DNA from 2 places in the Mycetocola sp. TRD_SC_2 genome. Region 2 is predicted to be linked to the other one. Evidence: predicted binding sites of a transcription regulator. Region 2 holds the regulator's gene; the other holds the start of a gene.
The links. Region 2 encodes HspR, which represses chaperone genes until heat shock. Its sites were predicted from a motif close to AAGTTGAGTCNNNNNGACTCAACTT; they were not measured.

Region 1 (7,088 bases), 660 kb from region 2:
CAGGGCTTCGCGCTTTGCGCGGCCCCAGCCCTGAACCCGTTTCTCCATGGCATAAGCATCGCCGACGTTGTCGAACTCGGCAGCGAACACGAGCTCGATAGGGCGACGGTTTCTTGTGTACTCAGCGCCGAAACCACTGTTGTGCTGATCGACCCGGTTCTCGAGGTTGCGGGTGCTCCCGACATAGTACGAACCGTCGGCGCAGCGGAGGATGTAGACGTAGGGCATATCGGCAGGATGCCCGGCTCAGGCGAGCGCCGTCAGAACTAATCGGAGATCGTGGAGAACGGGGAGTTGTTCACAGCGCGATCTCGATACGCGGCGCTCGTTCCTCGCGACGCTACTCGATCAGCGAAGAGGGAGGCGATCTCGATACGCGGCGCTCGTTCCTCGCGAACGCTACTCGATCAGCAAAGAGGGAGGCGATCTCGATACGCGGCGCTCGTTCCTCGCGAACGCTACTCGATCAGCGAAGAGGGGGGATCTCGATACGCTTCGCTACTCGATCAACGACAAAGGGGCTCGATCAACGACAAACGGGCTCGATCAACGAAGGGTGGGGTGATCGCGATCAGAGGAGCGCGTAACAGCGCCTCAGGCGGTCCAGCCACCACTCGCGACGCTCAGCGGATGCCGCGTAGCCGTCGAGCAGTCGCGGCGAGGGGATGACCCGCCGCACATCGATCGACCCGTTCACCGCGTGCAGTGGATCGTCCGTGACATCCGCAGACAGGAGCGATGCGGTGCCCAGCCCGCAGTCGTATTCGAGTTCGGGGACGGCGGCAGCGAGCCACGCCCCCATCGACAGGCCGACCGAGGTGTCGAGCGCACTCGACACGACAGCGGGAAGCCCGGCCTCTGCGATCACGTCGAGCGCGCGACGGATTCCCCCGAGCGGCTGGGCCTTGAGCACGAGGATGTCTGCCGCCCCACTCCTCGCGACGGCGATCGGGTCGTCCTCCTTGCGCACACTCTCATCCGCGGCGATGGGAACGCCCATGTACTTGGTCCTGCGCCGGATCTCCACGAGCTCGGGCACGGTCTCACACGGCTGCTCGACGTATTCGAGGTCGAACTCGGCGAGGGCGTGGATGGCATGCTCGGCCTCGTCCACGTTCCAGCCGCCATTGGCATCGACCCGGATCCGGCCCTCAGGGCCCATCAGGTCACGCACCCGCCGAACCCGTGAAATATCTTCGACGAGGGTCTGCCCGCGTTCCGCGACCTTGATCTTGGCGGTGCGGCATCCGTCGAATCTTTTGAGGATGCCGGCGACGCGGTCCACGTGGACGGCAGGTACCGTCGCATTGACCGGGATGCTTCGGCGCAACGGGGCAGGAAGGTCACCCCACGCGAATTCAACAGCAGCCCGCAACCAGGTGGTACTTTCGGCGTCGTCGTACTCGAGGAATGGCGAGAATTCAGCCCAGCCGTTCTCGCCCTCGAGGAGGAGCGCCTCGCGTTCCTCGATGCCGCGGAACCGGGTCGCGAGCGGAAGGGTCACGACTCGTGCTGACGCGATCAACTCAGCGAGGTCCGGCAGGGGCCGGGCGAACGACAGTGTGTCAGGCATGCCCCCATTCTGCCGTGTCGATCGCGCGCAACAGGTGACGACCCGAAAAACACCCGTTGCGGGGCGGCCGGCTCCACGGCAGAGGCAGCACGACCCGGCGCTCTAGGCTGGATTCATGACGGTGTCTGAGATTTTCGACGAGAGCCAATGGGCAGAGGTAGCCGGTTTCGGCTCGCTGACCGACATCACCTACCACCACGACCTCACGGGCAGGATCGCACGGGTTGCGTTCAACCGGCCCGAGGTCCGCAACGCTTTCCGCCCCCACACGGTTGACGAGCTCTACCGGGCCCTCGAAGATGCCCGCACCAATCCGCGCATCGGCGTCGTGCTGCTCACCGGCAACGGCCCGAGCCCGAAGGACGGCGGCTGGGCGTTCTGCTCCGGCGGCGACCAGCGCATCAGGGGGCGCGACGGCTATCAGTACTCCGAGAGCGACTCCGCCTCAGGCGTCGACACCGCCCGCAGCGGACGCCTCCACATTCTCGAGGTGCAGCGACTCATCCGCTTCATGCCCAAGGTCGTCATCGCTGTCGTGCCGGGCTGGGCGGCGGGCGGCGGCCACTCGCTGCACGTGGTCTGCGACCTCACGATCGCGAGCGAGGAACACGGCAAATTCAAACAGACGGATGCCGACGTCGGCTCCTTCGACGCCGGCTACGGCAGCGCGTATTTCGCCCGCCAGATCGGGCAGAAGTTCGCCCGTGAGATCTTCTTCCTGGCCGAGGAGTACTCCGCACGGCGCGCATACGAGATGGGCGCCGTCAACGCCGTCGTCCCGCATGCCGAGCTGGAGTCGACGGCACTGGACTGGGCCCGCACCATCCTCACCAAGTCGCCGACTGCCATCCGGATGCTCAAGTACGCGTTCAACGCCGTCGATGACGGGCTCATGGGCCAGCAGGTGTTCGCCGGCGAGGCGACCCGGCTCGCATACGGCACCGACGAGGCGGTCGAGGGCCGGGACTCGTTCCTGGAGAAACGGGAGCCCGACTGGTCGCCGTATCCGTGGCAGTTCTGACCCAAGCGGCTTCAAGGGACGCAAACTGCTCTCACACGTCGGTCTGAGAGCAGTTTGCGTCCCTCGAACGCGCGATCTCGATGGATGCCGGCCCGACAGCCGACCATGCCCGTGCCTACACTGAGATTATGACGCGGATGCTCGTTCGGGTGCCGGCGAGAAGGCCCCTCGACCTCATGGTGGAGCTGCGCCGAGCCCTCGACCGCTCGGGCCCAGCCATCACTCCCGTCGACGGCGATGCGGGCGATGCAGGCGGCAACGCCGTTCACGCCAGCGCTCAGGAAACCGTGGCGCAGCCCGTGGGCGTCGTCCTCGAGACGTCCGGTTCCACCGGCATCCCGAAGCGGGTCGCCCTCAGTTGCGATGCCCTCCTCGCGAGCGCTTCCTCGAGTGCAACGGCACTCGAGGGGCAGGGGCAGTGGCTGCTCGCCCTTCCCGCCCACTACGTCGCCGGGCTTCAGGTGCTCACCCGCTCGATCGCCGCCGGCACCGTTCCCGTCGTTCTTCCACCGGGACGGTTCGACCCCGCCGCCTTCGCCGAGGCATCCCGTTCCCTCAGTGGTGAGCAGCACTACACATCCCTCGTGCCGCTTCAGCTCGCGAGGCTGCTCGAGTCGAGGGCTGGCCTGATGGCACTGCGCCGCTTCGACGGCATCCTCGTCGGGGGGCAGGCAACACCACCACAGCTGCTCCAGCGCACCGAGCAGCTCGGGCTCCCCATCTTCCGCACCTACGGTTCGAGCGAAACCTCGGGCGGCTGCGTCTACAACGGGATCCCGTTGCCCGGGGTGCACGTGCGCATCGTCGACGGGCAGATCGAACTCGCGGGTCCGATGCTCGCGGAGGGATACCTCGGTGACGACGAACTCACCTCCCGCACCTTCACCGTCGCCGACGGCCTGCGCTGGTATCGCACCGGTGATCTCGGCGAGTTCGCTAACGGTGAACTGCGCGTGCTCGGCCGCGCCGACAACGTCATCATTTCCGGGGGCGTCAACGTCTCGCTCGACCGGGTCGAGCGGGTGGTCCGCGGTCTTCCCGACCTCACCGAATCCGTGGTCGTCCCTGCCGCACACCGGGAGTGGGGAGAGGTGCCCGTCGTCGTGACGAGCGCCAGGCATCCGTCACTGACCGAAATAGCGGATGCCGTCGCGGCGTCCCTGGGCAAACCCTCACGCCCCGCGCACATCGTCCGGCTCGATGAGCTGCCGCTGCTGCCGTCCGGCAAGCCAGACCGGCTGGCGATCGTGGCGATCGTCGCGGTGACGTTGAAAGAGAACGGCGAAGACTCGGCGCTCGACGCCGTGTGATCCACAGGAAGACCGTGAACACGCGAAGGCGGCCGGGACGAGTGCCCCGGCCGCCTGTCGTGAACGCGGATCAGGCGTCGACGGACTTCTGGCCTTCCTTCACGGTCAGGTTCTCCTGCTCGTTACCTGCCGCCACCTCGATCTTGCGCGGCTTTGCACGCTCGCTCACCGGGATCGTGACGCTCAGAACACCGTTGGTGTAGTTCGCGGCGATCTTTTCAACGTCGATTCCCTGCCCGAGGTTCAGCTGGCGGAGGAAGGAACCGGCCATGCGCTCGCGCGCGATCCACTTGGCTCCCTCCGCTGCCCCGAGGGTGCGCTCGGCGCGGATCGTCAGCAGCTGTCCGTCCACGTCGATGTCGACGGACCCCGGGTCGATTCCGGGCAGGTCTGCCGCGAGAACGTAGTGGTCGCCTTCGCGGTACAGGTCCATCGGCATCACGCGCGGACCCTGACGAACTCCGAGCAGAGTGTCGGTCATTCGGTCGAGTTCGCGGAACGGGTCGAAGTTCAGTGCCATTGAAGTTTCCTTTCTGTTCGTAGGGTTCGATGTTGGGTATGTGGGGTTGAGTCGAGGTGACTCAACTCTTGAAAAAATGGTAGGAAATCGCGCTCAAAATGTCCAGTCCGGCTCTGTTTGCTCTGAGAGAACAGACGCTCCCGCCAGCGCAGGTAAGCTTCTCGCGGAACAGAGGGAGGTTGCCCGGTGGCAGCTAAACAGCAAAGGCTCACGCCCCCACAGTCGCCGAGCGGCGCCACGCCGAAGGGTCGGGGGAGAAGCGGGAACCCCGCGGCGAAGCCTTACGAACAGGTTCGTCCGGCCACATTCGGCGACTGGGTCGCGGGTGCCAGGATCTTCACGCTCTCCATGTCGATCTCCCCGGTCCTCGTCGGCACCGGAGCCGCCGCCGTTGCGAACAACCCGGGCGAGTTCCACTGGGTGCGCGCACTGCTCTGCCTCGCCATCGCGGTCAGCCTGCAGATCGGCGTGAACTACGCGAACGACTATTCCGATGGTATCCGTGGCACAGACGAGCACCGGGTCGGCCCGTTCCGGCTCGTCGGCAGTGGAAAGGCCCGTCCGAAAACGGTGCTCATCGTCGCCCTGATCTTCTTCGGCATTGCTGCCGTGGCGGGCCTGATCCTCACGATCATCACCGCGCAGTGGTGGCTCCTCGCTGTGGGAGCTGTCGCGATCCTCGCCGCATGGTTCTACACCGGCGGCGGGCGGCCGTACGGGTACAACGCCCTCGGTGAACTGTTCGTTTTCGTGTTCTTCGGCCTCGTCGCCACCCTCGGCACGGCGTTCGTGCAGTCCTTCACGCTTAACCAGGAGGCCTGGCTCGGCGCGATCGGCGTCGGTCTCATCTCGGTTGCGACGCTCGTCGTCAACAACATCCGCGACATCGAACAGGACAAGGCCGCAGGCAAACGCACTCTCACCGTTCTGCTCGGCTCGACGCCGAGCAAGGTGTTCTACATCGTGTGCCTGCTCGCGCCATTTGGCATCGCGGTCTGGCTCGCGGTCTTTTATCCGATCGCGTGGTTCGCGCTCTTCGGCCTGCTCGCAGCGCTTCCCGCTGCGCTTATCGTCGCGACCGCTCGCACCGCGAGAGAGTTCATCCTCGCGCTCAAGCTGTCCGGTCTCGTCCAGCTCCTCTTCGGAGCCGCGCTTCTCTGGGCGTTCTGGAAGTAGGAGCCTGCTGGAGGCAGGTCAGCGTTCGCTGGCGGAATTGCCGGATGCCGCAACATCCGTCACCGAATCCTCGGCCGCTGCGTCGGTATGCGTCTCTTTCGACCCGTGGCGGGCGTTGTAGAGGTCACGGGCGACCGCTTCGCGCGGGCCGCGGAGGAAGATGTACGAAACGCTGAGGCCGATGAGGGCAGCGATGATCGTCGCAATCCATGGCTCGATCCCGACCAGGAGAAGAAGGGTCAGCGGAACCGCAAACGTGAGCAGGCGGAGCACGGTGTAGTACACGACGGGAGGGATGCGTTTCACTACTCCAGTGTAGGCATGCACGCTGGGAGGGAGCCCGCTACCCCTTGGCCGACGAGGGGCAAGTTCCCAGAACTCGGGGCTACGATGGGGGCATGCGTTGGTGGATCATTCTGATAGTCGGTCTCGTTGTTGCGACGATCTATTCGGTGATCGATTGCGCCTTAATTCCCGCGAACCGGGTTCGCGGATTGAAGAAGCCGGCCTGGATCCTCATCATCCTTCTCCTGCCGGTGCTTGGCGTCGTTCTCTGGTTCGCGATCGGTCGCGCACGTGCCGATCAGGCCGCGAAGCCGCGCCTCGCTCCCGACGACGACCCCGCCTTCATCGGGACGCTCGGTCGCGACCACGACCAGGACGAGCGCATCCGCCGTCTCGAAGATGAACTCGCGGCGCTCGACTCGGATGCACCAGACCCGGACGTGACGGGCAAGGCGACACCGACTCCAGACGACAGCCCTGACGGCTCGGCCGGGCACTCGCCCGACGACACGGGCAGAACGGATGCCTGACGCCAGTCCGGCAACCACCTTTTCGGTAGCACTCCTCGAGGAGTTCGTGCGTCTCGGGGTGCAGGACGTCGTCGTCTGCCCCGGGTCGCGATCGCAAGCGCTCGCCCTCGCCGCAGCCGCGCTCGAACGCGCAGGCTCCCTCCGGTTGCATGTGCGAATCGATGAGCGCGTCGCAGGTTTTCTCGCGCTCGGACTCGCCGTCGAAAGCGGCGTGCCCGCTGCTGTCATCGTGACGAGCGGAACCGCGGTCGCGAACCTGCACCCGGCGGTGCTCGAAGCTCACCATTCCGGGGTGCCGCTGCTTCTCCTGACCGCCGACCGCCCGGACGAGCTCCGCGGCATCCGTTCGAACCAGACCACCCATCAGGCCGGACTCTTCGGCGTTGCCGCGCGACTCACCCGCGACGTTCCCGCGCCGATGGGAGCGGCTGATGACGCGGCATCCGCTCGCGAGCTCGCCCACGTGGCCGTCGACGCCGCGATCGGGATCGGCCCCGCCGGAGCGGGGCCCGTTCACCTGAACCTGTCGATGCGCGAACCGCTCTCGACCCCTCTCGTCACGCTCGACCCAATCGAACCCGGTTCGCGGCCCGAAGCGAGTGCCGCCCGCATCACTCGTCCCGGCATGCTGCTCGAGCGTGGAAAGCGGACCATTGTGATCGCTGGGCACGGC
Region 2 (7,088 bases):
GACGCCGAGGAGACGACCGTCTCCGAGCTGGTCCAGGCACACTTCTCCGGCGCGCGACTGGTGAAGGCGTTCAACCACATCCAGTCCGATGCCATCACCGACGAAGCTCAGTCAGCGGGAACCGCCGAGCGTCGCGCCCTCATCGTCGCGAGCGACGACGACGAAGCGAAGGCCGTCGTCGCGGAGTTCATCGATACGGTCGGTTTCGACGTGCTCGACATCGGTCCGCTGAGTGAGACCTGGCGCATCCAGGTCGGCACGCCGGCGTACGGCCCGCGTCGCGACCGCGAAGAACTCGAGATCGACATCGCCCAGGCCCAGCGGCCCTCCGGCTCCTGACGATCAGCGCCTCGTCGACACGGTCACCGTGAACTTGCTGTTGCGGCCCAGCTGACGAGTCGGTCCGACGAGTCGCTCGAGGACCGATCGGTAGCCCAGGTGTGAATTCCACACCGTCCACAGCTCGCCGCCCGGCTTCAACACGCGTGCCGCGTCGGCGAACAGCTTTTCGGCGATGCCCGCGTACACCGTGGCGCCCACGTGGAACGGCGGGTTCAGCAGGATGAGTTCTGCTGAGCCTTCCGCCCACCCCGAAAGCCCGTCGTCCCGCACCACGATGATCCGGTTCGCGACCCCGTTGGCCTGCGCGGTCTCGCGAGCGGATGCCACGGCGGCCGCAGACTGGTCGGTAGCGGTCACATGCAGGTCGGGCCGGGCGCGGGCGAGCGCCGTCGCGATCACTCCGGTTCCGCAACCGAGGTCGATGGCGTGCTCGGCTGCCGGGAGCTGGTCGAGGAAGCCGAGCAGGAACCGTGTGCCGATATCGACCTTCGTTCCGGCGAACGCGGCACCATGGGCGCACACCACGAGGTCGAGGTCCGGGTGAAGTTCGCGGGCGGGCCAGGTCGGGTCCCCGGTCGGTGGCGATGGTTCGCGTGCGACGAGCACACGCGATTTCTGCTGCGCGAGCTGCGCCGTCACCGACTCGAAATGTCTGCCGAGCACATCGTTCATGGCGCGGGTCATGTGCTTGACCCGCCCACCCGCGTACACCGTGACATCCGCCGCCGCATGCCGGGCGATCAGTTCGGTGATCTCGGCGAGAGCATCCAGTGATCGCGGCAACTGCAGAAGCACAACGCGTGCACCGGCGACAACGGATGCCTCGAGCGGCGTGGTCGAGAAGCTGTCGCTGAGCGAGAGCATCTCGGCGTTGTTGGCGAGGGCCCGTTCGCCGGACAACTCGTCCTGGTGAGTGCGGATGCCGGTGGCCCCTGCATGCGCCGCTCCGAGCGTCAGCGCCCCGTACCGGTCCCCGATGACGGTGATTTCGCCCGGGACCGCCGCTGCGATGTCCGAACCGGCGGTCTCGAGGAGCAGCCGATCGGTGGCGTCGGCGGCAAACAGGTTGGGGCTTTCGACATCGGGCCAGCGTCGGAGCCGGTCGAATGCGAAGTCAGTCACCTGTTCAGGGTAACGGTGCTGCGCTGACGGTTCAGGTGGTCGCCGTCGGAGCAGTCGTCGGTTCTGTGGTGACGGGCCGTTCACGGAACGCGTGCGCCATCCACCACCAGCTCAGCAGGCCGATGGCGGCGTTGAACAGAAGGCCCAGGAGGAGGAACAGCACACCGAGGCCGATCAGCGGCGTGAAGTCGAAGCTTTCCAGCCCCGGGATGCCGTCGGGTGCGCCGAAGTCCTCGTCGGTGTCGAAGCCGGACGGGAACATGCCGAAGAGTCCCGAGAACGGCGCACTCAGTGCGCTGACCAGCCAGCTCGCGGCGACAGCAATACCGAGACCGCTCCACGTGACAGCGACCGGACGGTTCACCCGGCGGCTGCGAAGGATCCAGACGCTGGAAAGGTAACCGAGGATCCAGAGGATCACGCCGAGGATGAACGAGCCGATCAGCCATGGAAGGGCCATCGACCACGCGTCCGCAATGAACTGGTCGGTCACGTCCTGACCGACGTCACCGTTCATCGAGAAGTCGTCGGGGTTGTTCCTCGCGATATAGGAGAACAGCGTGCCGAAGAACGCACCGAATGCCGCAATGATGAGTGGAATGACGGCGAGTGTGAAGCCGATGCTCATGAGGGTGAACGACACAGCCCCGGCGAGCATGGCGCCGCCCCTCTGCCGTGAACCCAGCGGCGGCCGGGGCGGTACGGGGGGACCGCCGGGAACGCTCGCGAGGTACGGCGGCTGAGCCTGCGGATACGCGGTCTGCGCCGGGTATCCGGGCTGGGGCGGATAGCCCTGGCGCTGCCCCTGCTGCGGATAACCAGGCTGCTGATATCCCTGCTGCCATCCCGGCTGCTGCGGGTAGCCCTGCTGCTGTGAGTAACCCTGCTGCTGCGGATAGCCGGGCTGCTGGATCGGGCCCGGTGCCGGCGCCGCAGGGGAGTGCGGGGGCGGCGGCGGAGAACCTGGGGGCGGCGCGAGAGGTGAACCCGGCGGCGGACCGGCGGGCTGGCCACCGGCCTGCGCCGGTGTGGATTCTGCCCCGCTGTTGGGCGTCGACGGTGCGGCGTCGTCGCGGTCTTTCGATTCGTGTTCGCTCATGCGGTCAGCTTAACGAGAGGCACGAACGGGCGTAACCCACCCTGGGTACCGTTCGGGATGGCACGGGAGTACCGGTCGAGCGGGTCAGCGCTGGAACGGCCGCCAGACGACGACCTCGGTGCGCCGCTGGGCGCGGGTACCGCTCTTGAGCGGGATCACGTCGCCCTGCGCACCTGCAGCAAAGACGCGACGGCCGGGCGACTTGACGAATTCCTCGGCCAGGGCGTGTTCGAGATCGCGAACCCGACCACGCAGCGCGACGACCTCGTTCTCGAGCGCCAGAATGCGAGCGATGCCCTCGAGGCTCACGCCTTCGGCGCTGAGCCGGGCGACCTCGCGCAACTGGACGACATCCCTCATCGAATACCGACGGGACTTGCCTGCGGTCCGGGTGGGAGAGACGAGGCCGAGCCGGTCGTACTGCCGCAGGGTCTGCGGGTGCATTCCGGCCAGCTCGGCCGCCATCGCGATCGCGAAGATCGGCGAATTCTCGTCCATGATTGCTATCCCCTTGCCCGGAGGATCAGGTCGTCACGCGGGTTTTCGTGCGGTTCGAGTTCGTGGAACTTCTCGAGTGCCGCTCGAGCTTCTGCACTGAGGTGCGACGGCACAGCGACCTGGACGACGGCGAGCAAATCGCCCGTGCCCTTCGATGTCGCGACGCCGCGTCCCTTCACCCGGAGCACGCGCCCGGATGGAGTACCCGGCGCGACACGCAGCCGCACCGGTTCGCCACCGAGGGTCGGTACTTCGATGGTCGCACCGAGCGTCGCCTCGACGAACGTCACAGGAACGTTGACCCGGAGGTTCAACCCGTCACGCTCGAATACCGGGTGCTTGCGCACCGAGACGGTCAGCACGAGATCGCCGGCGGGGCCGCCGTCTGGGGACGGATAACCCTTGCCACGCAGTTTGATCTTCTGACCGTCAGAAATGCCCGCCGGGATGTTGACCTTGATCGTTCGCCCCTCAGCGGTCTGCAGGGTGATCTGATCGCCCTTGGTCGCCGTGAGGAAATCGATCGTGGTGGATGCCGTGACGTCGCGGCCCGGGGTCGGCCCACCGAAGCCACGGTACCCGCCGCTCGGCTGGCCGAAGCCACCCCGGCCGAAGACTCCGCCGAGGATGTCCTCGAAGTCGGCCTGCTGGTAACTGGAACTCGTCCCGCGTGCGCCGCCTCCGAACATCCCGCCGAAGACGTCGTCGAAGCCGCCGTTCGCTCCTCCGCCACCAGGGGCGGTGAACCGAGCGCCGGAGCCCATTGCCCGGACAGCATCGTACTCCTTGCGCTGCTCGGGGTCGCTGAGCACCGAGTAAGCCTCGCTCAGCTCCTTGAACTTCGCTTCGGCCTGCACGTCGCCGGCGTTGGAGTCCGGGTGATACTTGCGGGCAAGCTTGCGGTAGGTCTTCTTCAGGTCAGCGGCAGTGACATCCTTCGTCACGCCGAGAACCTTGTAGAAGTCCTTGTCGAACCAGTCCTGACTTGCCATCGCGCCTACTCAGCGGGAACGGCGACGACAACCTTCGCCGCACGCAGGAGTGTCGAACCGATGGTGTAACCGGTCTCGACAACGTCGAGGATGGTTTCGGTTTCGACGCCAGGCGTCGGCTGCTGGAAGATCGCCTCGTGGAGGTTGTGATCGAAGGGTTCGCCCTTCACCCCGAACGGAGCGAGACCGAGCTTCTGAATGCTTGTGCGGAGCTTCGCGGCGATCGCTGAGAACGGGGTGTCGTCCTCGAGGTCGCCATGCTTCTCAGCGCGATCCAGGTCATCGAGCACCGGCAGGAGCACCTTCACGACGTCGCCGGTCAAGCGCTCACGCTCGACCTCGCGGTTCGCCTCGGTGCGCTTACGGTAGTTCGCGTACTCAGCGCTGACGCGCTTGAGGTCAACGAGGTGCTCGTGCTCGGGTTCGGCGTCTGCAACGCGCTCGGCGTCCACGTCGCCGTCGAGGCCGTCGGCCTGCGCTGCGTCGAGGATGTCCTGAACGGTCAGTTCGTCGTCGGTTGTTTCGGGCAGTTCGGAGTCCACCTGCGACTCAGGGTCGGAAGCAATCGCTTCCGACCCCTCGTTCACTGGCTGAACCTCGTCACCGTCTTCTGGAGTCGGGTTCGTGTCAGTCATTGTTACTTCTTGTCGCCTTCCTCGTCGTCCACAACTTCTGCGTCAACGACATCCTCATCGGATGCCGCGTCAGCCGGCTGCTCGGCACCGTCGGCGGGTGCCGACTCGGCTTGCTGGGCCTGCGAGTAGATCGCTTCGCCGAGCTTGACCTGGCTCTCGTTGAGCTTGTCGTACGCGGTCTTGACCGCGGCCTCGTCGTCGCCGGCAAGAGCCGACTTGAGTGCGTCGACATCGCCCTGGACTTCGCTCTTGACGTCGTCGGGGAGCTTGTCGTCGTTCTCCTTGATGAGCTTGTCGATCGAGTAGGCGAGCTGCTCGGCCGTGTTGCGGGTCTCGGCTGCCTCGCGGCGGGCCTTGTCCTCAGCAGCGTGCTCTTCAGCTTCGCGAACCATCCGCTCGATGTCTTCCTTCGCCAGCGAGGATCCGCCGGCGATCGTCATCGACTGCTCCTTGCCGGTGCCCTTGTCCTTCGCGGACACGTGCACGATGCCGTTGGCGTCGATGTCGAAGGTGACCTCGACCTGCGGGATGCCACGGGGCGCGGGGGCGATGCCGGTCAGCTCGAAGGTTCCGAGGTTCTTGTTGTCGCGGGTGAACTCGCGCTCGCCCTGGAAGACCTGGATCGCGACGGACGGCTGGTTGTCGTCCGCCGTGGTGAAGGTCTCGCTGCGCTTGGTCGGGATGGCCGTGTTGCGCTCGATGAGCTTGGTCATGATGCCGCCCTTGGTCTCGATACCGAGAGACAGCGGGGTGACGTCGATGAGCAGAACGTCCTTGCGCTCGCCCTTCAGCACGCCGGCCTGGAGAGCGGCGCCGACGGCGACGACCTCGTCAGGGTTGACACCCTTGTTCGGGTCCTTGCCACCGGTCTCCTGCTTGACCAGGTCATAGATGGCGGGCATACGGGTCGATCCACCGACGAGCACGACGTGTGCGATGTCGTTGACCGAAACGCCGGCCTCGCGGATGACGTCCTGGAACGGCTTCTTGGTGCGGTCGACGAGGTCGCTCGTCATCTGCTCGAACTGTGCGCGGGTGAGCGTCTCGTCGAGGTTCGCGGGGCCGTTCTCCGTGAGGGAGAGGTACGGCAGCTGGATCGAGGAGGACATGCCGGAGGACAGTTCCTTCTTGGCCTGCTCAGCGGCTTCCTTGAGGCGCTGCTTGGCGATTTTGTCGTTCGAGACGTCGACGCCCGTGGTCTCCTTGAAGCGCTTGATGAGGTGCTCGACGACGCGCTGGTCCCAGTCGTCTCCACCGAGGCGGTTGTCGCCGGAGGTCGCGCGGACCTGAATGGTCGAGAAGTCGTCGTCCTTGCCCACTTCGAGCAGCGAGACGTCGAAGGTTCCTCCACCGAGGTCGAAGACGAGGATGAGCTCGTCTTCCTTGCCCTTGTCGAGGCCGTAAGCGAGAGCTGCAGCGGTCGGCTCGTTGATGATGCGGAGAACGTTGAGTCCGGCGATCTCGCCGGCTTCCTTCGTGGCCTGGCGCTCAGCGTCGTTGAAGTACGCGGGAACCGTGATGACGGCATCCGTCACCGTGTCGCCGAGGTACTGCTCTGCGTCGCGCTTGAGCTTGGCGAGGATCCGTGCCGAAATCTCCTGGGGGGTGTACTTCTTCTCGTCGACGGCGAAGGACCAGTCGGTGCCCATGTGGCGCTTGACCGATGCGATGGTGCGGTCGACGTTGGTGACGGCCTGGCGCTTCGCGGTCTCACCGACGAGCACCTCGCCGTCCTTCGTGTATGCGACCACCGATGGGGTGGTGCGGAGTCCCTCTGCGTTTGCGATGACGACTGGTTCACCACCTTCGAGAACGGCCACACAGGAGTTGGTGGTTCCGAGGTCAATTCCTACTGCACGTGCCATGTGTTATTTCTCCTTTAGGACCGGTCAGGGTCTGTTTCGATGTTGGCCGGGATGCGGCCCGCTAGAAAAGTTCGTGACGCTCACTCATAGTTGAGCGGCGATGACTCAAGTTTACCGGCAGTCATTCTCGTGTCAACTTCTCACGGCAAATCTTGAGCCTTCTCGACTCAAGTTCCGCTGCCCTTTTGAACATGAAAGGAGGGCGAGCGGACTTTCGCCCACTCGCCCTCTTTTTCGTGACGGATGCCGTCAGTCAGCCCGGCGAACGGCGGCCGCGATCCCTGCCACCACGAGAACGACGCCCCCGGCGACGAGTGCCGCGATTACCCACGTGGTCGGGTCGAGAACGAACGGGACGATCGCGTTCGTCACCATGAAGGCGGCAAACACCAACAGGATCACGCCCCAGAAGATGGTGCCGAAGCGTGGCCGGAGCCGGTCGCTGTCGACGTTTGACTGGAGGGTGGTGTCGGTGTCGGTCGACTGGGTGCCGAACAGGACCTCCGTGGCATCCGCGTCACCGGTCGATGGTGGG

Region 1: the regulator HspR is predicted to act here: its motif matches at 4,468-4,492, upstream of ACWA1Q_RS01525 (Hsp20/alpha crystallin family protein).

Annotation. Positions count from the first base shown of each region.
Region 1 is NZ_CM143954.1:283,241-290,328, forward strand. It holds gene ACWA1Q_RS01505 (GIY-YIG nuclease family protein) at 1-228, opposite strand, end outside; gene ACWA1Q_RS01510 (o-succinylbenzoate synthase) at 572-1,573, opposite strand; gene ACWA1Q_RS01515 (1,4-dihydroxy-2-naphthoyl-CoA synthase) at 1,689-2,594, shown strand; gene ACWA1Q_RS01520 (AMP-binding protein) at 2,723-3,904, shown strand; gene ACWA1Q_RS01525 (Hsp20/alpha crystallin family protein) at 3,975-4,424, opposite strand; gene ACWA1Q_RS01530 (1,4-dihydroxy-2-naphthoate polyprenyltransferase) at 4,611-5,600, shown strand; gene ACWA1Q_RS01535 (DUF4229 domain-containing protein) at 5,619-5,906, opposite strand; gene ACWA1Q_RS01540 (PLDc N-terminal domain-containing protein) at 5,999-6,415, shown strand; gene menD (2-succinyl-5-enolpyruvyl-6-hydroxy-3-cyclohexene-1-carboxylic-acid synthase) at 6,408-7,088, shown strand, end outside.
Region 2 is NZ_CM143954.1:2,739,464-2,746,551, forward strand. It holds gene ACWA1Q_RS13095 (NADPH-dependent F420 reductase) at 1-339, shown strand, start outside; gene ACWA1Q_RS13100 (class I SAM-dependent methyltransferase) at 343-1,464, opposite strand; gene ACWA1Q_RS13105 (DUF2062 domain-containing protein) at 1,496-2,563, opposite strand; gene ACWA1Q_RS13110 (heat shock protein transcriptional repressor HspR) at 2,648-3,061, opposite strand; gene ACWA1Q_RS13115 (DnaJ C-terminal domain-containing protein) at 3,067-4,053, opposite strand; gene ACWA1Q_RS13120 (nucleotide exchange factor GrpE) at 4,059-4,688, opposite strand; gene dnaK (molecular chaperone DnaK) at 4,691-6,553, opposite strand; gene ACWA1Q_RS13130 (hypothetical protein) at 6,803-7,088, opposite strand, start outside.